DNA from 4 places in the Acholeplasma sp. ORD1043 genome. Region 3 is predicted to be linked to each of the others. Evidence: riboswitches for the same ligand, from Rfam matches in the RefSeq annotation. Region 3 holds a riboswitch; each other region holds the start of a gene.

Region 1 (5,929 bases), on a different contig from region 3:
CTAGCTAAATATTTAACGTCATGTTTATTCATAATTTTAATCTCCTTAAATCTTATTTTTCTTTTCAATAAACTTTTTATTTCTTACCACTGCTGGTATCATTTTGTTTCTTATTGAAACAAATACGTTAGTTCCAATTTTAGCATATTTACCATCAATTAGAGCCATTGCGATTGGTTGATTTATAGATGGTGATAAATAACCTGTGGTTATTTTTCCGATTTCAACATCATCTTTAAAGACTGAGTATCCTTGACGTGGAACATTACGTTCTAATAGTTCAATGCCAACGGATTTTCTTATTACATTTTCTTTTGCAAGAACTAATGCACCTTTACCAACAAATTGATCTTTAGTTAAATCAACAGCAAAACTTAAACCTGCTTCATATGGATTAACTGTATCATCAATTTCATGGCCGTATAATGGCATAGCTGCTTCAAAACGTAGTGTATCGCGACAACCTAGTCCACAAGGTGTTATACCATTGTTATAGAATAAGTCCCAAAGTTCTTGAATTTGATTGTTATCACCATAAACCTCAAATCCATCTTCACCAGTGTATCCACTTCGAGAAATTAATAGGAATCCATCTTTATATTTGTAATAACCAAAGTCACCTGAATGTTCTGGTAATTCTCCTAATAGCTTTGACAATACTTCAAAACTCTTTGGACCTTGAACAGCAATTTCACCAAAATCATTTGTACGGTTTTCTACCTTCACATCAAATCCTTCAACATATTTTAAAAAATGTTTGAAGTCTTTATCAGTATTGCTTGCATTTACAACAAGCAAGACTTTATCATCTGCAAATGGATATACCATTAAGTCATCGACAATGGTTCCATTTTCATAAAGTAGAAATCCGTATTGCATCTTATTAGATACTGTGATTCTGCTTGATACAACATAGTTTGTGAATCTTAATGCATCTTTACCTTTAATTAAAATCTCACCCATATGAGAGACATCAAACATGCCAACTTCGTTTCTAACTGCATGATGTTCTAAAGGAATTGTCGTGTAGTAAAGTGGCATTAAAAATCCACCGAATTCAACGATAGTCGCACCAACCGAATTGTGTTTGTCATATAATATTGTTTTCTTAAGTTCACTCATGTGCAATATACCTCTCATTCCATTATATACGATAGTATATGATTATTCTAAAAGATTGTATTATACCGTGATAAAATAACTTAGAGGTAATGATATTGAAATACTATTTCGTCTTTTCTGATATCCATGGGAATTTAAAACCTTTAGTCGATGCACTAGAGAAAAAAGGTTTTGATTTGGAAAATCCAGATCATATTTTATTATCGTTAGGTGATAATTTTGATCGAGGAATAGAAAATAAAGATGTACTTGGCTTTTTAAGATATTTTCAAAAACAAAATAGACTCATTATGATTAGGGGTAATCATGATGATTTTCTGCTTGATTTTTTAAAAGGTGTAAGTGATGGTATCTTCAATATTAAATACAATGGACTAGGTAATACCTTAAGAGAACTTTCAGATTCTAATGTCAATACCATTGAATTAATGAGAGATTCAATTAATCAAAGATATCCTTGGTTAATTGGGTTTTTAGAAAGTATGATACCTAAGTTTGAACTAGGTAATTATGAATTCATTCATGCTGGTTACACTTTTGATAATGTGAATGGTTGGTATATTTATAACTTTGCAGAAACACCTTACTTTATTAAAAACTTTGATCCAAAAGATAAAACTTATGTTTTTGGACACTTTCATGTTCAACCATTAAACTATTACGAGCTTGGTATTGAATCTAGTGAACCATTTAGAAAAAAAGGATTTATTGGAATTGATGCTAAAACAATCATTACTAAAATAGTAAATGTTTTAGTCTTTAGCGAAGATGGCATTGAGTTAAAAGAGGGGTTATAATGATGATTGATTTTAAGAAAATATATAAGGATGAATACAATCCGAAAACAACACCAAGTATTATAAATATTGGGAAAGCTAATTTTCTTGCAGTTAGAGGGAAGGGGAACCCAAATTTAGAAGATGGTGAGTATAGTCAAGCAATAGAATTTTTGTATGGCGTGGCATATACATTAAAGATGAGCTACAAAACTTCATATATAATACCGGATTTTAAAGAATATGTTGTACCACAACTTGAAGGATTCTGGTGGATTGAGGGATTAAAAGGTGTTGACTATGATAGATATGATGAATTTCAATTTATCTCTTTGTTAAGGTTACCAGACTTTATTAAAGAAGAACATGTCTTGTGGGCAATAGATACAATAAGTAAAAAGAAGAAAAAGGATTACAGTAAGGTTAAGTTCTTTACCTATGATGAGGGACTTTGTGTGCAAATGATGCACATTGGACCATATCAAGAAGAAGTAAAATCTGTTGAGTTGATGCATGAGTTTATAATTCAAAATGGATATGCTTTAGACATATCAGATACGAGGTTTCATCATGAAATTTATATCTCAGATCCTAGAAAAACTGACAGTGTAAGTTTAAAGACGATTATAAGACATCCAATAAAAAACACTAAATTAATATAGATTTTTTTGAAATTTAGATGTAAAAAATTATATTAATGATTTTTTTTGGACCCAAACAATCAGAATTCAATAATTCATTTTAAAATTGTTATATTTTATAAAAGAATGTAAAAAATCCCATTATATGCAATATTATTTTGGGATTTTTATTATATTTTGATAAAGTTTACCAAAATTATCCATAATAGATCCTAAAATATTACTAAACCGAAACATATGTGTATAATGGACGGGTATAGCAGGAGTAAGTAAAAGTTTAAATTTAGTAAGAATAGCCTCACAAAGCCGTTCGAATTATAACTTTACTTGCAATAAGGTTTATAACTTGTTATACTTGTGAATGAAATTAAATCTTGGCAAACTTAAGGAAACTTAAGGACGCAAAGCTATAGGACCTGTAAAATGGTAGCCAGTTGCCGCTAAAAGCGTTTATACTCATATTAATGAGGCTATTTGCTGCGGCAAAAAGCCTTTTATTTTACTTGACCCCAGCTTTGATGAGGAGTTGGCATTGTGAAAGTTAGAATTCGAAAACTATTACTAGCCTTAGTTTTAGTAATTTTAACAATCAGTACTGTACTCACAATCATGCATTTCAACACAGACATCGAGAATATAGAACGTGATGCAGCTGAACATATAAGTTATCGACCACCAGCAACTGCAAGTGTGTTTTTATCACAAGCAGGGACGGAAGCAGATCCATATGTTATAGCAAACGCAGCAGATATGAAGCGTCTTGCAACTGAAGTAGCAAATGGAAATACGTTTTCTGGGAAAGTATTCATTGTTGCTGCAAATGTAAGTGAAATTACATTAGGTGATGATTACATTCCAATCGGTTCAAACACAAGACCTTTCTCAGGTACGTTTGACGGCTACGGAGTTAACTTTCAATTAAATTTAAATAGAGCTACAACTGACTATGTCGGTCTTTTTGGTTTTGTACAAAGTGGAACAATTGAAAATCTCTCTGTTTCAGGTTATGTCAAAGGTCAAAATAACGTCGGTGGTATTGTTGGTTACTTAAACAAAGGTGATGTGCGTAATGTTTATTCAACTGCTAGTGTTGAAGGTAATGCACAAATTGGTGGTATTATTGGATATCTTCGTGAAGGAAATTTAGTTTCTTCATATAATTTAGGTAAGATTAAAGCACAGTCGAGTGGTGGTGGTTTGGTTGGTTATTCAATGCTATATCAAAGAAGTACATCATCCACTTATCATTACAATTCAATTTCAAATGTTTATAGTGCAGGTACTGTCGAAGTAGCAGGAAGCAACGTTGGTGGGGCAATTGGTTATGATAACCCATCTTTATATAATGGTAATGCCAATGCACGTACAAACATTTATTATGATATTTCAGTCAATGCAATGTATGACCAAACATCTGGTTATAAGAAACCTTCTAGTTTATCAACTACTCAATATGCATTAAACAGTGAAGTGTTAATGAGTGGTATGTCAACTAAATTAACATCAACATTTGTTTTTACAAATATTGGTACCAACTATGGATATTACCCTGAACTTGCATACTTCAAAGAACATGCAAACACAGATATTGTTGCAAGATCCATTGATAATGTAACAACAGATATTTCAAATGGTTTAGGAACTCCAACAAGACCATTCTTAATTAGAACAAATACGGATATTCAAACATTAAAATCAAAAATTTTAGCTGGGAATACTTTTGAAGGATTCCATTTTAAAGTTCAAGAAGGTAGAACTGTTTTTAATCTTGGTGAAACAACACCTATTGGTACAACAGGATTCCCATTTTATGGTTCATTTGATGGTAACTTTGCTAATTTCAATATTTCAATTGAAGATACAACTTATGTTGGATTATTTGGTTATTTTGGTAAAGGTACAATTAAAAACTTATATGTTACAGGACAAGTTACTGGTACACAGTATGTAGGTGGTGTTGTTGGTTATAAAGAATCAGGCTTAATTGAAAATGTTTATAACTCTGCTACAATTACTGGAACTACTCAAGTTGGTGGTGTTGTTGGACGTAACCAATTAGGTAATATTCAAACATCATTTAATAATGCAAAAGTTTATGCATCTGTTCAATATTCAGGTGGAATTGTAGGTTATTTATATGAAGGTACGATTCAAAACACATATAATCATGGAGAAATTTTATCTTTAAATAGTGCAGGTGGTATTGCTGGTGGTTCAATGTTATACCAAAGAAGTACATCATCCACTTATCACTATAATTCAATTTTAAATTCATATAATTCAGGTTTAATCTCAGCAAATTCAAATGCAGGTGGTATAGTTGGTTATGATAATCCATCAGTTTATAATGGTATTACAAATGCACGTACAAACCTTTATTATGACACATCAATTTTAGTTACTTATGATCAACCATTTTCTGGTAAACCAGCTGTTATCAATCATACATATGGTAAAACTTCAGATTTCCTTCTTTATGGTGATTTAACAGTTGAATTAAAGTTTGACCCATCTATTTGGAGAAGACAAACAAAGACTCAAACAACTGCTTTTTATCCTCAACTTGCAGTCTTTGCTGAAAATACTGTTACTGCAATTAAAAATGAGAATACTAAATCAACTTCGCTTGATATTTCTTATGGTTTAGGTACCAAAGCGATACCTTTCTTAATTAAAACAGCAGAAGATATGCATGAATTATCAAGAAAAGTTGCAGCTGGTAATCTTTATAAAGATTATTATTTCAAAGTTGACGATGGTATTACTGAACTTGATTTAGGTAACTTCATTCCAATTGGTAATGCAACAAATAAATTCCAAGGTAATTTTGATGGTAATGGTGTCAACTTTGTTGTTGATATCAATACAACCAATAGTTATGTTGGTGTTTTTGGTTCTTTAAATAACTTAGCAATCATTGAAAACTTCTCAGTTTCAGGTACTGTAACTGGTGCTTCATATACTGCTGCGGTTGTAGGACATGTTGATAATGCAACAGTTAGAAATGTATATAGTACTGCAAATGTTACAGGTACTACTCATATAGGTGGCATTATTGGTTACTTATATAATGGTAATTTAAATAATGCATTCAACTTAGGTAGAATCCATGGTAACAACTACGTTGGTGGTGTTGTTGGTTATTCAATGCTTTACCAAAGAAGTACCTCATCCACTTATCACTATAACTCAATAACAAATGTCTATAGTGCAGGTGAGGTTGCAGTTAACGGAAATAACTCAGTTGGTGGGGCAATTGGATATGACAATCCATCAATTTATAACGGTATTGCTAATACTCGTACAAATATTTATTATGATGTCACTGTCATTGCAAATTATGATCAACCAATAGGTTATACAAAACCATCAAGTTTAAAGTCAGCAACT
Region 2 (5,929 bases), on a different contig from region 3:
ATCAACATTAAAGAAACACTTAAGATGCAAAAAGCTTTCTTCATGGGTATTGAAACAAAAGAAGGTAAGAAAGATTTTAGATTTGTTATTGTAAAGAAAAAACGTGGGTATTTACTCATTGGTGAAGAAGCAAATAAAGTTACAGGTTTTGAAGGTAAATACCGAGATTTTGCCTTAAATAATCAAATCACTAAATTACCAAATGAAATGTTCTTAAAAGAAACACTAGAAAGCATCGATAAGAACAGAAAGTTCTCAATTGTTTCTTTTGCTGTTGAGGATTTTGATACAATTCAAAATACCATTGGACGTGAATTTGCTCGTCAATTTATAAAAAAATTAATTGATGAAATTAAAAAACACATGGATAAAGAAACCATGAAGTTTTATCATTTTACAAATGATCGCTATACAGTTTTAGTTCAAAATGTTTTAAATTATGATATGGTTGATTCATGGGTTCAAAATGTGAGTGAAAAAATCAATAATTCCGTCATTTTATCGGATTTACCATTTACTGTATCACTAAAAGCTGGTATTGTTCATAATCAAGGTAAAGTGATGTCAATGGATAATGATTCAATACTAGAAATCCTAGAGATTACTACAGAACGTGCATTAAAATCAACTGTTTATTCTCATGTACTATATAATGAAAAGTTCTTAGAATACACTTCTAAAAACCAACAAATGGAATTAGACCTACAAAAAGGTATTGCAAATGACGAGTTTGAGATGTATCTACAACCTCAATACAATGTTGAAACCAATAAAACTGTAGGGTTTGAATTACTCCTTCGTTGGAATAATCCAAAATATCAAAAAGAATCTCCTGCATCCTATGTTAAAATTGCAGAAAAGTCTAATTTAATTATTGACCTTGGTCGTTTAATCATTGATAAAGTATTTACAATTGCTGAAAGTTTTAATAAAACAGATATTGAGTTTTCATTTAACATTTCGCCAAGACAACTTGTTCAACCAGGTTTTATCCAAGAATTAATCGACTTTACAAAGAAATATGATGTTAACCCAGAAAGAATTGCTATTGAGTTAACTGAAACAATTTTAGTTGTTTCATTTGATTTAATTATCGAGAAGTTTAAATCATTAAAACAACTAGGCTTTAAAATTCATTTAGATGACTTTGGTACTGGGTATTCATCCTTATCTTATTTAAAGACATTACCAGTTGATGTCATTAAGATTGATAAGAAGTTTGTTGATGAAATTGAAACATCGTTTACCTCTCGCCAAATCTTAAAAACAATGACCATGCTTGGTAAGAATTTAAAATTAGGTGTGATCTTTGAAGGGGTCGAAACTGAAAAACAAGTAGAAATCATTAAAAAAGAAGGCGGAGAGATTATTCAAGGATTTGTTATTGCACGTCCAATGCCTCATAAAGATGCAAAGGATTTCTTAAAGAAAAAGAAAGTAGGATTTAGTGAATAATATGGTAGAGATTATGATAACAATCGTTGTTACACTAGCTCTTGATGGTGCAGTCTTTGGAATCTTTATCGTTGTAAAAAAAGAATCCATTAGATATCGTGATGAAAAACTTTTAGTTCAAGACCAAGTTGTACCGCTGAATACTTTAAGTGTATTAATTGATCGTACAATTAAAAGAAATAGTAAGAAGAATAAACCATTTACGTTATTTCTAATTGACTTAGACCATTACCGTGATATTGTTGATACCTTCAATGAAGAAGAAGAAAAATTGATTATGAGTTATGTCTCTAATCATATTAAATCAAGTCTTCCTGAAGAATCTGTGATCTCACAAGGTATTAAACCTGACCAATTCTATGTCTTTATTCCAGATAGTTTTGATCATTCTAAAATTATTTATCTGGCTAAACAAATTAAAAAAGATTCAGAACGTAAGGTGCATATCCTAGATAGTGTCACCATTAAGAAAACAGTAAGTATTTCAATTGCAACATTCCCGCTACACGGTAATACTAAAGAGCACTTATTCCAAGCATTAGATATTGCTATGTATATCGTTAAGAAAAATGGTGGTAATGATATTAAGTATTATTCAGAAGAACTGAATCAAGGTAAGGAATATCTTGATTTATATCATGAAATTAAAGAAGCAATTCAAAAAGAAGAATTCTTGTACTACTATCAACCAATTGTTTCAACTGAGGATAAAACTAAAGTGCTTGGGGTTGAAGCACTCTTACGTTGGCAACATCCAACAAGAGGACTCTTAGCACCAGGTTCATTCTTGAGTATGGCAGAACAATCTGGTGAATTAGATGAAATTGGTATTTGGGGTGTAGAACAAGCGCTCCTCTTACAAACTGATTTAAGTCAGCTATATCAAATCCATGACCTAGTGGTCAATATTAACGTTTCTCCTCGTCAGATTCTAAATGAAGAAACTTTTACAATCTTCCAAAGATTAATTCAAAAACATAGAACGAAAGCAGAATTAGTAGCGATTGAAATTCCAGAATTCTCGCTTTACAAACAAAATGAAATATTTAGACGTAACTTAATTAAAATTAAAACCTTAGGATTCCAAATTGCAATCGATATCTCAACGACAGATTATGACGTATTAGACATCGTAGAACGATTTAAGATTGACATGATTAAGCTCAATCGAGAGTTCTTCAAACTAGAAGAAAATTATAATAAACGTAAGTATTTAAAGATGCTTATTGATTTTGTCGAGTCACAGCAAATCAAACTGGTTGCAGAAGGTATAGAAACTGAAGAACAATTTCAGGATATGTATACAAAAGGCGTCTCATATGCGCAAGGTTATTTTATCGCAAAACCTTTAGATCAAACACAGTTATCGGCTTTCTTAAGACAATCTGAGGATTAGAAATTTGTCGCATACATTTTTGTTGACACTATAAAAAAACGTGATAAAATACTAGTATACGAAAAAGGCAAAGCTAGAGAAATCTAGTGACGCAAAACTATAGGACCTGTCAAATGGTAGCCAGTTGCCAACAATTTATGTGGCACTGGCTTTTTGTTTTTTAAACGAGGTAACGAGGTAACCATGGCGTTAAGTAAAGTATGGGGCATTGGTAAAACCGTTAGAAATGCCACTAAATTTTCCAAGTTAATATTCCTCTTCATTCCACTGTTTGGATTCTTATCCGTAACAATGGGGGTCGTATCATTTTATGGACAATACACTGGGGATATGTCAGTAGCAATTGATCAATTTTCTGACAGTTCAATTAGAATCTCAGAAGATTCAACATTTGCTGAATCACGTACTGTTCTAAGATATCCTGGGATGAGTTTTGTCAACCAAGCATCCTACGAAGGTGTGATGGCATTCCACTATCAAAATGTCATACAAACTCCTGGATATTACCTTCCTGATGTTAAAGATAAAGATAGAGAAGTTATTGCATTCACATTCTACTTAAAGAATATGAACGAGGCGGCAACCATCAACAGGTTGAATTATAAGATTCTATTTTTAGAAACCTCAAAACATATTGAAGAACACTTAAGAATTATGGTGGTCGTTGATAATGTTGCAGATGTCTATGAATATCAATCTTATCGAATCCCAGGTGTGCAGTCACTATCATTTGCATCAAGACAAGTTGCAGTTGATGGTAATATCTTCCAGTTAAAAGCTCAAAACACAGTTAAAATTAGCGTCATACTTTGGATTGATGGATACTTAGAAGATTATTTAAAGAGTATTGGTAAATACACCGAAGAAGATTTAATGGGTGGTAGACTAAAACTCCAAATGATTTTCTCGGTAAACGAAGAAGGCTCATAATGCTTAAGAAAATATATGCAGCGTTATTTGCACTCACGTTAATATCCATTACATTAACCACCTCAGTATACGCTTGGTTTAACACTTCAAAATCATCACTCGTTGATGGGGTTGAAATGGGAGTAGGAGAAGATGATAATTTGTACCTATCATTAGATGGTATAAACTATCACAAGAATATTACACAAGAAATGTTAAGGGAACATATCGGTAAGACAACTAGATTAACCAATATCACCTCACCGGATGGCAAAACCTTTTACGCAAGTCCAACATCTACAAGAGTTTATGCAGATCCAAGGACTGAATACCTCACATTTGATGTCTACTTCAAAGTGATTACCGATAATGAAAATGAAGCAGCGCATCAAAAATTTGTTTACCTAGCAGATAGGAAAACACCAAGTTTCGAACTTGCACCTAACACCAAAGGAACATTTGTTGTAAGTCGTGGTGTAAACTGGACATCACCAATAGATTTTAATGATGGTGACATATATGTCACAGCAGGAGAAAATCGCTTGTATCACGCGTCTGACGCTGTTAGAATAGGAGTTGTAAATGATGAACAAGAATTATCATTTATATATGACCCTTCTGAAAACGAAGCACGTGGATACGGAAAATTATTTGGAGCACTTGATTACTACGAAAGAAGATTAGGTGTTAGATTAGTACCACCTGAAGCACCAAATAATATGATTTATCGTTTATCTAACTTCTCACCACTACAAGATGATATCGCACTAGATAAAGTAAGTTTAGTCGCAGAAACTATCCTAGTGAATGAAGTAGATGGCATCTATGAATACAGAGGACATGCTACAGTGTCTATCTGGATAGAAGGATGGGATCCAGATTCCATGGATGCGATTCAAGCAGACGCTTTACTTATTAGCCTAAGATTTAAAGCGGCTAGATTTGAAAATTAATTAGGGTTATAAATGGTTAACAGCCAATAACAAGAAAATAGTTTATAAATATTAAAAAACATTCTCAAGGAGAGGAACAAATATGAAAAGTTTAACAACTAAATTCGCTTTATCAGTACTTTCATTAGTACTAACAGGCGTAGCATTATCAGTAGGTATCTACGCATGGTTCACAATTAACAACACAGCTGCAATTGATCCATTCAGTGCACAAGTTAGAGCTGGGGAAGGTATGTATATTTCTCTAGATAAAACTACTTGGAAGACTAATATTACAACAGCTGAAATCGTTGCTTACTTAGATTCAAAAGTTGGTGACTTAGATGCATTCAGATTTGATGCAGTTACATCAGCAAATGCTTCTACATTCTCAAAAGTAACTTATGATGCTACTGATGGTTTTGATTCAGTAACTGCAACAGCAAACGGTGATTACTTATCATTTGATTTATACTTTGCAGTATCTGCAAACGTTGATGGTATTAGAGTAACTACACTAGATGTGACATCAAATCCAACTTCATGGATTCCAACTGGTGAAACAACACCTATGACTCAATCAGTTCATAATGCTGCTCGTGTTGCTATTTTAAATGGTACAGATGCTACTGTATTCCAATCAGAAGCATCAGTTGCTGGTAGTGACGTAGTTGGATTTGGTTCATCATTTGGTACAAACACAGCTGCAGGTCTATTTATTGATGAATATCAATTAGATTCAAATGCAACAGCTGCATTCCAAAGTTTATATGATCAAGCTGTTCTTGACACTGAAGCAGGTATTGGTTCAACTGTTCAATTTAATGCAAACTACACAACTCCAGTTGTTGTTGCTGAAACATTCTTAAGTTCAACTACAGGTTACGATGTAACTTCAATTACTGGTACAATTGGTACTGACTTACAAATCGCTGTGTTAACAGTCAACATTTGGGTTGAAGGTTGGGACCCACAAGCATTTAATGCTATTTTATCTGGTATCTTATCAGTTGAATTTGCATTTGATGCATACCTAGTAGAATAATAATATTTGATTTTTTAAACACGGAAAGAACACCTTCAATTTGAAGGTTTCTTTTCGTACACAACGACAAAAATTGACTATATAATTTATAAATTATAAATAAGGAGCAAGACTCAATGACTAGCAAACAAAAAACTTTTAAAGTCTTAAGCATCATAGGCAATACGTTATTTTATTTACTTTTAGCAGTTT
Region 3 (5,929 bases):
TCAAAACCGTATCGAATGAGTAAGGAATCTTTAGCATCTATTGGTCGTTATCCAAAATATGATATGGTTGATGTAGGTAGAAAGATTAATTTAGAACGTGAGTTCGAATTAATAAGTGAAACTCTCATCCAAGTTCAACCTTCACATATTGATTATTTCCAACATTTAAATAATGCCTTTTATGTTGAATTTGCATCAAATCAATTACCTCTTGATTTTAAATTTTCTAAACTTTTTGTTGAACATAGATTTCCTTATCAAATGTATGACACTATAAAGTTAGTGACAAAAAAATCAACGGATTCTTATGTTGTAATCTTTTACAATGATCAAGACAAAATTCATGCAGTTTTTGAGTTTAAAATTTAGACGACAAAATCTTTGTAAAAGCTCATAACATATGTTATGATGTGTTTGTGTTAGAAAAAAGGAGTGGAGTGTATGCAAGTATTTGATTACGAAGATATTCAATTGATTCCTTCTAAGTGTATTGTAAAATCTAGAAGTGAATGTGATACTTCGATTGAGTTTGGTAAGTTTAGATTTAAACTTCCAGTTGTTCCGGCTAATATGGCAACCATCATCGACGAGACTTTAGCAAAATGGTTAGCTAAGAATGGTTATTTCTATATCATGCATAGATTTGAGGAAGAAAAAAGAATTCCTTTCATGCAAGATATGATCAAAGAAGGATTATACACATCTATTTCTGTGGGTATTAAACCTAAAGAATATGATTTTGTTTTAGAACTAAAGCGACTTAATTTAGTTCCAGACTATATTACAATTGACGTGGCACATGGTCATAGTGATACAGTTATTGAAATGATTCATTTTATTAAAGAACATTTACCAGAAAGTTTCTTAATTGTTGGTAATGTTGCAACTCCAGAAGCAGTTCGTGAGTTAGAAAATGCTGGTGCTGATGCAACAAAAGTTGGTGTTGGTCCAGGTAAAGTTTGTATCACTAAGTTAAAGACTGGATTTGGTACAGGTGGTTGGCAACTTGCTGCTTTAGCGCGTTGTTCAAAAGTTGCAAGAAAACCATTGATTGCTGATGGTGGGATTAGAACACATGGTGATATCGCTAAATCAATTAGATTTGGTGCATCAATGATTATGATGGGATATCTTTTTGCTGGTCACGAAGAATCTCCTGGTAAAACAGTAGATATCAATGGACAATTAATGAAAGAATACTTTGGTTCAGCATCTGAACATCAAAAAGGTGAAAGAACCAATGTTGAAGGTAAAAAGATTTTAATTCCTTATAAAGGTAAAATTGAAGCAACATTAAAAGAAATGAAAGAAGATTTACAATCATCTATTTCATATGCTGGTGGTAAAGATATTGAAGCAATTAGAAAAGTTGATTATGTAGTCGTTAAAAACTCAATTATTAATGGGGATTGGATATAAGAAAAGAGCTGATATAATCAGCTCTTTTTGTTACTGTGTATGTAGTTTCCAATAACTAGATCCTAACGGACTATCTGGAGCAACACCAGAAGTACTAGCAATCGCATCATACGCTATATTATTGTAGATAACAACTGCACCAACATTATATGAATTAAAGTGTTTATACGCATAAGTTCCAACTTCGTTCCATGCATTTGCAGAAGTTCCTGGTTCATTAGCATTTGCGTTGGTTTCATTGAGTACAATATAAACTCTTGAATTATGAACGACATAGTCATTTAAGGCATATTTATTGTACCATTGATATTCATTTGTGTTGATTCTATTCCAAGCGTTATAAGCCTCACCTGGTGCATATAAATTAGCTCTTGTTACATCTGATACACGGAAAAGTTTACCTTCATATTCGACAAAATCACCTGATGAATAGGTATTGGTTTCAATATATTCATATGTACCTACTTGATTCCATGAATTTTTTACTAAGCCTGGTGCATTTGAATTAGCCAGTGTGGCATTTACGACTTGATAGTATTTATTATCATAAATTACATAATCACCATTAACATATGTACGATATGGATCATAGTGATCTGAACCAACAACTTGCCATGAGTTTGGTGCTGTACCAGGTACATTCGCATTAGCGTTACTTACATTAACAACCTTATAATAAATATCGTTATATTTAACAATGGAGTTTGCATCATATACATTCGTTGGTGAATAATCATTCGTATCAATTAAATTCCAAGAATTATATTCAACACCTGGTTCATATTGATTCGCTCTTGCGGCATTCACAACTTTATAATATTTACCATTATATGTTACAAATTGACCAAGAGAATAAGTAATTGAAGAATTATAAGGAAGAATATTTACTAATTCCCATGCACTTGTATTTGGTGCGCTTGAATTATTATGTTTTGAACGATAAACATTGCCGTTATATTTAACATAAACATTTGCATCATACTGAGAACCTGCAACATAATTTGGGAAGTAATCATTTTTTTGTTCCCAATTAATACGTCCTGCTGGTGATGCTGAAAAATAATATTGATTTTTAGTTTCGTATATGTATCCAAAGTAGTTTACAAGGGTATTTAATGGATAAGATTTCCCATTAACAAATTCTTGAATGAGTGCATTTTTTGTAGACCATCCAACTAAAGTAGAAGGATTATTCGCATTAGCTTGAGTGGCGTTTGTAACATAGTAAAGACTACCATTGTAATCCACTGTATCACCGAGTATATATTTAATCGTAGGGTCATACGGTCTTACACCTAATTTATATCTTTCCCAACCTTCAAGTGTGTTTGGATTAGCAGCATTATTTGCAGATCCTTTTTCAGCAACTCGATAAATTAAATCATTATACATAACGTGGTGATTATTTTCGTATATCCAATTCGTGTTGTATTCTAATATTGCAAAATTGAAAATCGTCCAACCTAAACTAATATCTGGAGTTCTAGCATTTGCAATTCCTGAATTCAAGACTTGATAGAAGTTACCTTGATAGGCAACAACTTCACCGACTTCATATGTGTTTGTAGAAAGATAAAACATCGTAATATCTTTAAACGGACCATATGGTTCACCAGGTGGAAATTTACCACCATAACCTTGATGACTAATTCTATATATAACACCTTGATACCATACCAAATCTCCATTTGCATATGTACCATTTGGATCATATTCAGGTATACCTGATGGTGCTACATCAATTAAATAATTCCAAGAAGGAATTGATATATTATTATGTGTAGCATTAGAAGGATTTCCGATTACTAAATTCATCCAATAAGCAAAGGAAATCGACGTCGTTAAAAAACATGATAATAAAACCATAAACATGATTAAATACTTCAATTTTTTATAACGTGAAAAATCCATTGAATACTCCTTAAACAGTAGGTTTTATAACTTCAAATTTGACATCAAATACGATTGTTTCACCAACAATTTGATCATACTCACCGATGGATTCCGGATTATCTAAAGTAACTAAAATATAAACTTTAACTTTATCTCCATCAATTTCAATTGACCCGTTAGTATTATCTAGACTTGATTCTCCACTTAAGTTGGATGGTTCGACACCACCAACTTGAAAAGTGATATTAAGTAGTCCTTCTAACACTTCATTTTCTGGCGTTATATTTTCAATTGAGACGATTAAATCATAAATGGTTCCTTCGAAATCGGGTTCATCATTATGAGTCCATTCTACTTCATAAACAAGTAAAACAAATTCGACAGCACCGGGCTCTGAACTTGAAGCTCTACCTAGTGGGACTAGTCTATATGTTTCATTTCCAAGATATGAAAAATCAACAGAAGTAATTGAAGTTTTACCAGTACCTATTGTAATTGTATTGTTTGTTTCAGAAGAAAAAAGACTCCTGTATGACCAGAAGGCAAATGTAGTTCCCCCGATAAAGATGAGTAACATGATGAATATAGTTAACTGGATTTTAACTTTCATGTCATTTTCCCCTAAAAAAAGACAGCAGTTTTAACTTCGTTGGAAGTTGCAACTGGCTGTCTCGTTTAAAGACCCTATAGCTTTGCGTCCTTAGGTTGCCCTAAGTTTGCCGATTGATGTTTTTTACTAACGTTATTGTATCACAATATTTATAAAGTTGTGCAAATAACATACTTAAACCTCTAATTCAGAATAAAAATAAGAACTTGTTCTTTTTTTATTGTATTATAGATTTATTTTGAAAAATATTTGCTATAATTTTAGTAATACTGCAAATCATGTAGGGGAGATATATGATTTATACAGCCATAATTTTAGCGTGCTTTTTAATTGCTCTGACAACATCGCTATTGCTTTCTCACTCTTATCATAAAGTGGGTAAAAAGTATCGTGGGATTAGAGGATGGATCATCGGGATTATAATCCATACTTTTGGATTAGTTATTTCTATGTTTTCCAATTCTGTTGTTAAGGATTTTACCGTACCACTTTCAGGTGTACTGATTATGGTTGGTATTTTATGCTTAGTTAGTGGTATAGATCGCTTTTTTGACCGATTTGTAAGTTATTTTGAAATGTATATTTTGATCTTTTTATCGACCTTGTTAATCATTTACTTTAATTCATTTAATTATCAATTAACCTATCAAATTATTTCGTTAAATATTACGGTTTCATATATTACGTTTAGAGGTTCATTTATTTTATTTAAATTAAAAGAAGGCCCGAGTAAGAACAATACAATTATAACTGCATCATTTATGGCAGTTGTTGGTTTAATTGCTGTTGTAAGAATTGTAAATGCTTTTTTTATTGATGTTGAAGTTGCAAACTATCATTTAGTTAATTCAATTGACTACACAATTATTCTTGTGTATTACATACTATTTACTTTACTTGCTATGATCTTTAATTTACTTGTAAGTGATAAAGCATGGCAAGGTATTAACTCAGAACAAACTAAATTTAAGACAATTTTCACCAAGAGTCCGCATGCGATGTTAATGATTTCATATGAAACAGATTTAATTCTTGATGTAAATGAAGCATTTATTAAACAATTAGAATATCAACGTGAAGATTTAGTTGGAAAACATTATAGTCAAGCCAAAGCATTTAGCTTAATCAAGGATCGTCAAGATACAAAGGATTATCAGTTAAATAAGAGAGAAATTCTTAATAAAGAATTACCAATCTTAAAAGAAAGTGGAGAACTTATGCACTCATTACTTTCTATTTCGATTGTGGATGAACTTGAAGAAAAATTATTAATTGTATCATTAACTGATATTACAGAAATATATGATTTAAAAGAAAAACTGGATCGATATGCATATTATGATTCATTGACTGAATTACCAAATCGACGATTATTTTTAAGACAATTTAACTCAAAATTAGAAAATAATGAAAGTTTTGCTATCGTGGCAGTAGATTTAGATGATTTCAAAAAGATAAACGATTATTATGGACACGATGTGGGAGATGAAGTCTTAAAACAAATTGGTGAAAGATTATCAAACTTAGTATCTGGTACAAATTTTGCAGCAAGATACGGTGGAGATGAATTTGTTTTATTGCTTGAATACCATGGTTATCAAGAAGAGTTAACAGCTGAAATTCAAAGAGTCGCACAAGCGTTAAAGAATGAATTTATAGTTGGAGATCATACATTAAAAATTACTGCATCAATTGGTACTGCAATTTATCCAATACATGGTGATAAATTGAAAGATTTAATGTCAAAAGCAGATATTGCAATGTACCAAGTAAAACACTTTACCAAGGATGATTTAAAGATTTTTGAAGAATAGAGAGTAATATCTCTATTTTTTTTAGTATAATATACTAAGAAAGTTGGTAATTATGAAAAGACTATTTCTTATATTAACCATTGTTTTATCATTGTTTATTTTAATTTCATGTCAAGAAATTGAAAAAAATACAGTTATATTTGAACACGATGAAGAGATTGTTCATTATATTGGTTCAACTAGACCAAATTAT
Region 4 (5,929 bases), on a different contig from region 3:
GGCATTAGAAAAACAAAATTAGTTAACTGGAAAAATGAAATTAGATTAGTCAATAATGGTGATATTAGAGTAATCACACAATTTAGTATGAGTGACTCTGTTGGAGTTGTTGAATTCCACGTCTCACCTTACACTGATTTATCGATATTCTATAGTGAACCATTTATTGAAATCCTAGAAAGATATAATGATAAACCGTTTATTACTGAAGGACCAAAATTTATTGGTATTGTTGAAAATGGACTTCATGTATTGACCCTTAGAGTTACATTCAAAACCGAAAATAATAAACAATTCTCACTTGAACGAGAACTTAAACGCGATATCTTAATGTTCTTAAATAATAAAGATAAGTAAGTAAATAAACAAAAGGCATTCAACCAAATGAATGCCTTTTTTGTTTAAACTATTATGTTCTATTTGGATCCCAAATGATTTGGTACTCTTTCCATACTTGGAAGTTAGTACCTGGAACAATTGGATTTCCGCTACCATCATATGGAGACTGTAGGGCTTCCCAGAATGAACCGTCATAAATTACTCTGTCACCCACAACATAAGTATTGTAAGAACGCCAAATTTCAGTTAATTCTATCCAACCGTTATTTGCAGTACTTGGTGGTGTTGATGAATTAGTGTTATTGGCACCTGTCCACATGAAGAGCATACCATTATAGATAACCATACTTCTTGTATATTGATTGTTTAAGTAAATATTTGTTGGTGTCCAACGGTCAGAAAGTTCTTGCCATTGACCAGAAACCCCAGGCTCCTGATTTGTTGAAGTGCCACTTCTTAATGTCCAGTAAGAATTATCCCAGAAAACTAAGTCATATTGAACATATGTATTTTTTGGATGCCATTCTTCGCCTAATAACCACCAACCAGTTGTTACATCAGGATTACCAGCCGGTGCATTTCCTGCTTGATTCCAGAAGTATCTCTTACCATTATAGATGACGGATTGATATCTTGAATAAGCTGGGGAAGGTGATGTTGTATAATTACCTCTATGGGTGATTAATTGCCAATTTGAATTACTTCCTGGAGCACTTGCCCATGCGTTAATGTTATTTAATGCAATATAGTAATTTGAGTTATAAAAAACGATATGACCAGCTGGATAACTTTGAACATTGGTCCAGTTCATTCCAAGTTGTTTCCAAACTTGTGAACTTGCCGAAGGTCCTTCATATGGTTGGTTAGTCGTTGCTACATAATAATTACCATTATGCAGAACATATTCACCTTGACGATATTTTTGAATATTGAAACTATTATAAGTAAAACCTAGTGCTCTGAAATTTTGCCAGCTTTGAGGGGATGCTTGAGATGCTCCAACTGACCCATATGCATAGTACCAAGTTGTGACATCACCAACTGTATGATAAGTCACATCGCCAGTAGCATATGTATTACCGCTACTATAGGCTCTATCTAATCTTTCCCATGCCCATGCTTCAGTAATTGCAGCACTGTTATTGGTCTTAGAAATATAGAATGCACCGTTATAGAATACAACTGTACCTGCAGGATACATTGTACCTGATTCATAATAAGGAGATAATTTTCTCCAGTCCCATCCTAATTGATCTGGATGAATGTTAGTGTTTGAACGAGATGCAGAATAATAACCAGCATTTACGCCACCACCATCATCATCACGGTAATAGACAATCGCATCTTTAGGATAAGTTACGCCCGGTTGCCAAACAGCAATCATAGTTGGTGAGAAAATAATATCTTCATAACCCCAGTTACCTTGGTTACCATAAAGAATTGTAATTGTAATATTATTTCCTGATCTTGTTACATTAAAGTCTAAATGATTCACTAAATTAATTGAAACTGTATAAGTTCCCGCTTGGAAACTCATTTGACGAGTCATCGATGTTCTATTATGCCAAATATATACATAGTGATAGTTCGCATTCTTAAATTCAATGTAAACACCACGGCCATACATCGCATTAGATACACCACTGAAGACCACATTTATGTTTTGATTATTCGCATTACTTGAGAATGTGAATGTTTTAGTCTTATGATTTTCAGTATCCCAAATATCTTCTCTATTGGCTTGTACAGCAGAAATAATTACAGATAATCTAACTGTCGTATTGGCAGATAAGTTATCGGTGTTAACATTCGCTGATGTAATAAATGAAATAACGTCACTACCATCTTTTAAGATTATTTCGCTATAGTAGAAATAACCTGCTGAATCGATTTTTTCTCTATAGCTTGTTGCGTAATTCCAAGTAAAAACATTTGGTCTTGTGATTGAAACACCACTAGAGTTTGTCCAATATTCAACAAGTTTTAATCTTACTTTAATGTTCTTAAATGCTTCAACTGCAACAGATACAGAAAGTGGCATCACACCACCTGTGGTTGCACTTGAAATTTGTGTGTTTGTGAAGTTAATTGTATAGTCGGTTGAATTATATTGTGCATGGAGTGAGTTTAGTGAAGTTGTACCTAATTTCATTTCAGTACTTGCAGAAAACATTTCTTTTGTACTTACGTTTAAGTCAATGCCTGAAGATGGTTTAGTAACCCAAGCATAAATACCTATCGCGGTCGATAAGGTAACTATGACTGATAAAATTAGGATTACTAATTTTCTAAACATTTAATAACTCCTTAGGCAATTAAGTTAATTGTCATACGATAAACTATAGAATGATAAATATTTTTTTGTGCAAGTGGTAAGCCATCATAATAACCCCAGATGATGACATAGACTGCTTTTGTAGTGTTTGCTGGAATTGTTACCCCAATCGCATTATGAGCTTGCATTGCAGCAAACATATTAGATGATTGTTGTAACTCCCACATTTTAGCAGTTACCGATAATGGATTATCTATAATTAAGTATTTAAATGCTCCATTTACACCTGCATAAATTCCATATTCTGGTGCAGCATTTGCATTTAAACCTACTTTAGCTTGCATTGGGTTACTTCCTGTGTTTTCAAGGTTTAATTCTAGAATTGAACCTAATCCATAGAAATCAAATCCAACAGTATGGAAATCAGCCTCTGTAATATATACAAGGTCACGAACGCGATCACCTAGGAAGATTTCTGATTGGTCAATTTGAATATCCAATGTCATATCAGAACGCATACCACCAGTGAATTCACCGACTTTAGCACCATCTGATGTCACAAACCAAGCAAAAACGCCAGTTGCCATCGAAGCAACCGAGATCATTATGAAGAATATTAAGATGAAAAACTTTCTTAATTGTTTCATAAACTTCCCTTTTACTGATGCAACTGGCTATCTTATTTATATTTAAGACCCTATAGCTTTGCGTCCTTAGGTTGCCCTAAGTTTGCCTTTTAATCTTGTTTGTTTTCATTTGATTGTTCTAATTCTTTTTGTACTTCTTCTTTCAACTTTTCTAAATCACTTTCGTGTTCTAGTTTTTGTTGAGCTAACTTTTGTTTGATAACACTAACGACTTGCATAATAAATACAATTCCAATTAATATCACGCTAAGTCCAATTAATGTCGCACGGTTATCAATGATTAGATATCCTAATTCATGACCACCATACCATGTTACTTTTCCTTGGATGCGATCAAGAGTGATATAACCTTCCCTAATCACATCTGAAAATTCATTATTTATACCTTTTGTTTCAAATCCAAAACTTGTTTCTGCTATGATTTGGTGCACAACTGTTATACCTTCTACCGATGTATAAGCGATCACATCACCAATTTCATAAGTTGCTTGTTCTTGGATAATGACAAAGTCACCTGGAACAATCATAGGCGTCATGGACTGTGTCTCTACAACACCATATCCATAACCCATAATTTTTATTGGTTTCTTATTCACAAAACTTACCACTGATAATACAACAAATATCAGTGTGAATAAGATAATGATACTGATTAAGATGGTCCCAATGATGTTTAAGGTTTTTTTCATTTCATCTTACCTTTTTTAAGTGCTTCTATTGCTTTTTGATGAGATGTTTTAATCTTTTCACGTTGAGCTTTAACATATGCTTGTTGTTTAGCTTTTTCACGTGCGCGTTGTTTATCAAGTTTAGCCTTAGCTAAATCTCTTTCTTTAATTAGGCGCTCACGTTCACGCTGTGCCTTAAGTCTTTGAGCCTCAGCAATACGTTTGGCTTCTTTTTGATATGCATCCTTATATTTCTTTCTCATTGCAGTTAAGGATTCGTTATTCTTAGCAGCTTGTAATCTTAAATCTTCTAACATCTTTTTACGTTCAAGTTTAAGATATTGAGTATGTGCTTTTTTAACTTTTTGTGCTTCCTTCTTTAAGAAGTCTGCATTTTCTTCTTGAACCCATTTGAAGAAATTCTTTTGATAGTTAAGCGTTGCTTGATACCATTTCTTCTCTAATGCAATTGCTTGCTTATAATCCGCTTCTTTAAGTTCTCTCACTAATTGAGCGATTTTGAACTTTTGGTCAGCTGACTCTAAATCTTCTTTTGGATTCGTATGTTGAATCAGTTTTGCAAACACATCATCATCTGCATCCACTTCAAAGTAAGATTTATATAAACTGTTTGTAATCTCAATAGTATCCTTCATTGCTTTCTTTAAAGCAACTTCATACTTTGGTTCTGATTCCATGTATTGATCAATGACTTTTTTAAAGATTTGTTTGTTTTTATTTAAATAAAACTCGTTAATCTTTGTATCTTCTAATTGATACTCTTTAGGGTCAATGATTAAATCTTCTGGATTGATTTTTAATGATTCAGCTTTTTTAAGTCTGAATTTTCGCATTTCAAGCTTTTGACCAGATTCTCTAAACTTATCATGGTACATAAGTGTTGCAAAAGCAAATAATGAATTTTGGTTTAAATGTTTACGATATGCTTCTGAGAATCTCTTTTGTTTTTCATCTCTGATCAATTCAAAACCTAAGCTATTATATTGATCTAGGTATTGCCATAAGAGATAACAGTTTTTATAATCAACGTTTTTAAGAATGATTTGTGTCTTTAAAATTGGTGATCTTACAGGCTTATATGCTTTTAGTGTTTTCATGAACACTGAATTTAATAAGTTGTTTAATCGTTTATTTAATTCCTCAGCTCTTTTTAGAATTAACTTATTTTCTTCTTGAACACTACCTTCTTCGATCGTTTCAATTTCTTCTAAGTTAATATTGATTTTATAAACTGATGAATCAATTTTAAATTCAACATTATTATCAACGGTGTGATACTTTTTAGTGTTAATATCTTCTTTTAAGATTTTCACACGGTCTGAAACGAATTTAGAAAGTCTACTAATGAGTGTTGCTACAAATCTATTTTCATAGATTCCATATTCAATTTCTGATTCTTGAACAAGTAGTTTAGTTGGAACGAGTTCTTTATGCCCTTTTTTATCTTCTTGTTCTCTTAGTAGATGTGCATTTGCAGCAAGGTGTCTAATTGTTCTAGAGTTAGTTTTTCTTGCTTTTTCAACAATCACTACATCTTCTTCAGTTCTTAATGCGGATTTATAGTTTCTAGCGATTTTATCGATTGATGGATAATAAGCTTCGATTGCGGATATCCAGTAATCATCAAACTTTTTGGTTTCATGAACAGTGAAACTTTTTAATTTATTCGAACCATCATAAAGTCCTTGATAAAAGTAAGCCGGGAAATCCGTGTCGGTTTCTAAATCATCAAGGTTTGATATTAACATGTTGTAGAATAAATCTAAATCGTAACTCTGTTTCAAATGTTGTCACCTTATGTTTGTTTTTTGTAGTTTGCGATCATTGCTCTGGCTTCAGGGAATGTACCTTTACCAAAGAGTTTTTCAATTACAACTAATAATTCATCCAATTCTTTTCTTAAGAATGGTAAGTTTAAGAACTCAAACTTACGTAAGACCTTTCTAGTAACAATGTAGTCAAGTCCATCAACTTCTGAT

What was found. Region 3 has a riboswitch for cyclic di-GMP ahead of PG914_RS06745 (hypothetical protein). Riboswitches for the same ligand answer to the same signal wherever they lie in the genome.
Region 1: another riboswitch for cyclic di-GMP. It lies ahead of PG914_RS02435 (InlB B-repeat-containing protein); the one in region 3 lies ahead of PG914_RS06745 (hypothetical protein).
Region 2: another riboswitch for cyclic di-GMP. It lies ahead of PG914_RS01310 (hypothetical protein); the one in region 3 lies ahead of PG914_RS06745 (hypothetical protein).
Region 4: another riboswitch for cyclic di-GMP. It lies ahead of PG914_RS01275 (hypothetical protein); the one in region 3 lies ahead of PG914_RS06745 (hypothetical protein).

The regions. Positions count from the first base shown of each region.
Region 1 covers NZ_JAQLOJ010000004.1:58,829-64,757, forward strand. The annotation lists gene gcvH (glycine cleavage system protein GcvH) at 1-32, opposite strand, end outside; gene gcvT (glycine cleavage system aminomethyltransferase GcvT) at 46-1,122, opposite strand; gene PG914_RS02425 (metallophosphoesterase) at 1,218-1,919, shown strand; gene PG914_RS02430 (GyrI-like domain-containing protein) at 1,919-2,560, shown strand; cyclic di-GMP riboswitch class I at 2,906-2,981, shown strand; gene PG914_RS02435 (InlB B-repeat-containing protein) at 3,074-5,929, shown strand, end outside.
Region 2 covers NZ_JAQLOJ010000002.1:38,286-44,214, reverse strand. The annotation lists gene PG914_RS01320 (EAL domain-containing protein) at 1-1,455, shown strand, start outside; gene PG914_RS01315 (EAL domain-containing protein) at 1,457-2,851, shown strand; cyclic di-GMP riboswitch class I at 2,908-2,983, shown strand; gene PG914_RS01310 (hypothetical protein) at 3,035-3,781, shown strand; gene PG914_RS01305 (hypothetical protein) at 3,781-4,713, shown strand; gene PG914_RS01300 (hypothetical protein) at 4,796-5,737, shown strand; gene PG914_RS01295 (S26 family signal peptidase) at 5,854-5,929, shown strand, end outside.
Region 3 covers NZ_JAQLOJ010000020.1:7,492-13,420, reverse strand. The annotation lists gene PG914_RS06760 (acyl-ACP thioesterase domain-containing protein) at 1-369, shown strand, start outside; gene PG914_RS06755 (GMP reductase) at 442-1,419, shown strand; gene PG914_RS06750 (hypothetical protein) at 1,450-3,234, opposite strand; gene PG914_RS06745 (hypothetical protein) at 3,341-3,922, opposite strand; cyclic di-GMP riboswitch class I at 3,967-4,043, opposite strand; gene PG914_RS06740 (diguanylate cyclase domain-containing protein) at 4,372-5,736, shown strand; gene PG914_RS06735 (bifunctional metallophosphatase/5'-nucleotidase) at 5,789-5,929, shown strand, end outside.
Region 4 covers NZ_JAQLOJ010000002.1:30,341-36,269, forward strand. The annotation lists gene PG914_RS01265 (mechanosensitive ion channel family protein) at 1-357, shown strand, start outside; gene PG914_RS01270 (hypothetical protein) at 410-2,635, opposite strand; gene PG914_RS01275 (hypothetical protein) at 2,647-3,261, opposite strand; cyclic di-GMP riboswitch class I at 3,277-3,358, opposite strand; gene PG914_RS01280 (signal peptidase I) at 3,351-3,950, opposite strand; gene PG914_RS01285 (DUF2357 domain-containing protein) at 3,947-5,734, opposite strand; gene PG914_RS01290 (hypothetical protein) at 5,746-5,929, opposite strand, start outside.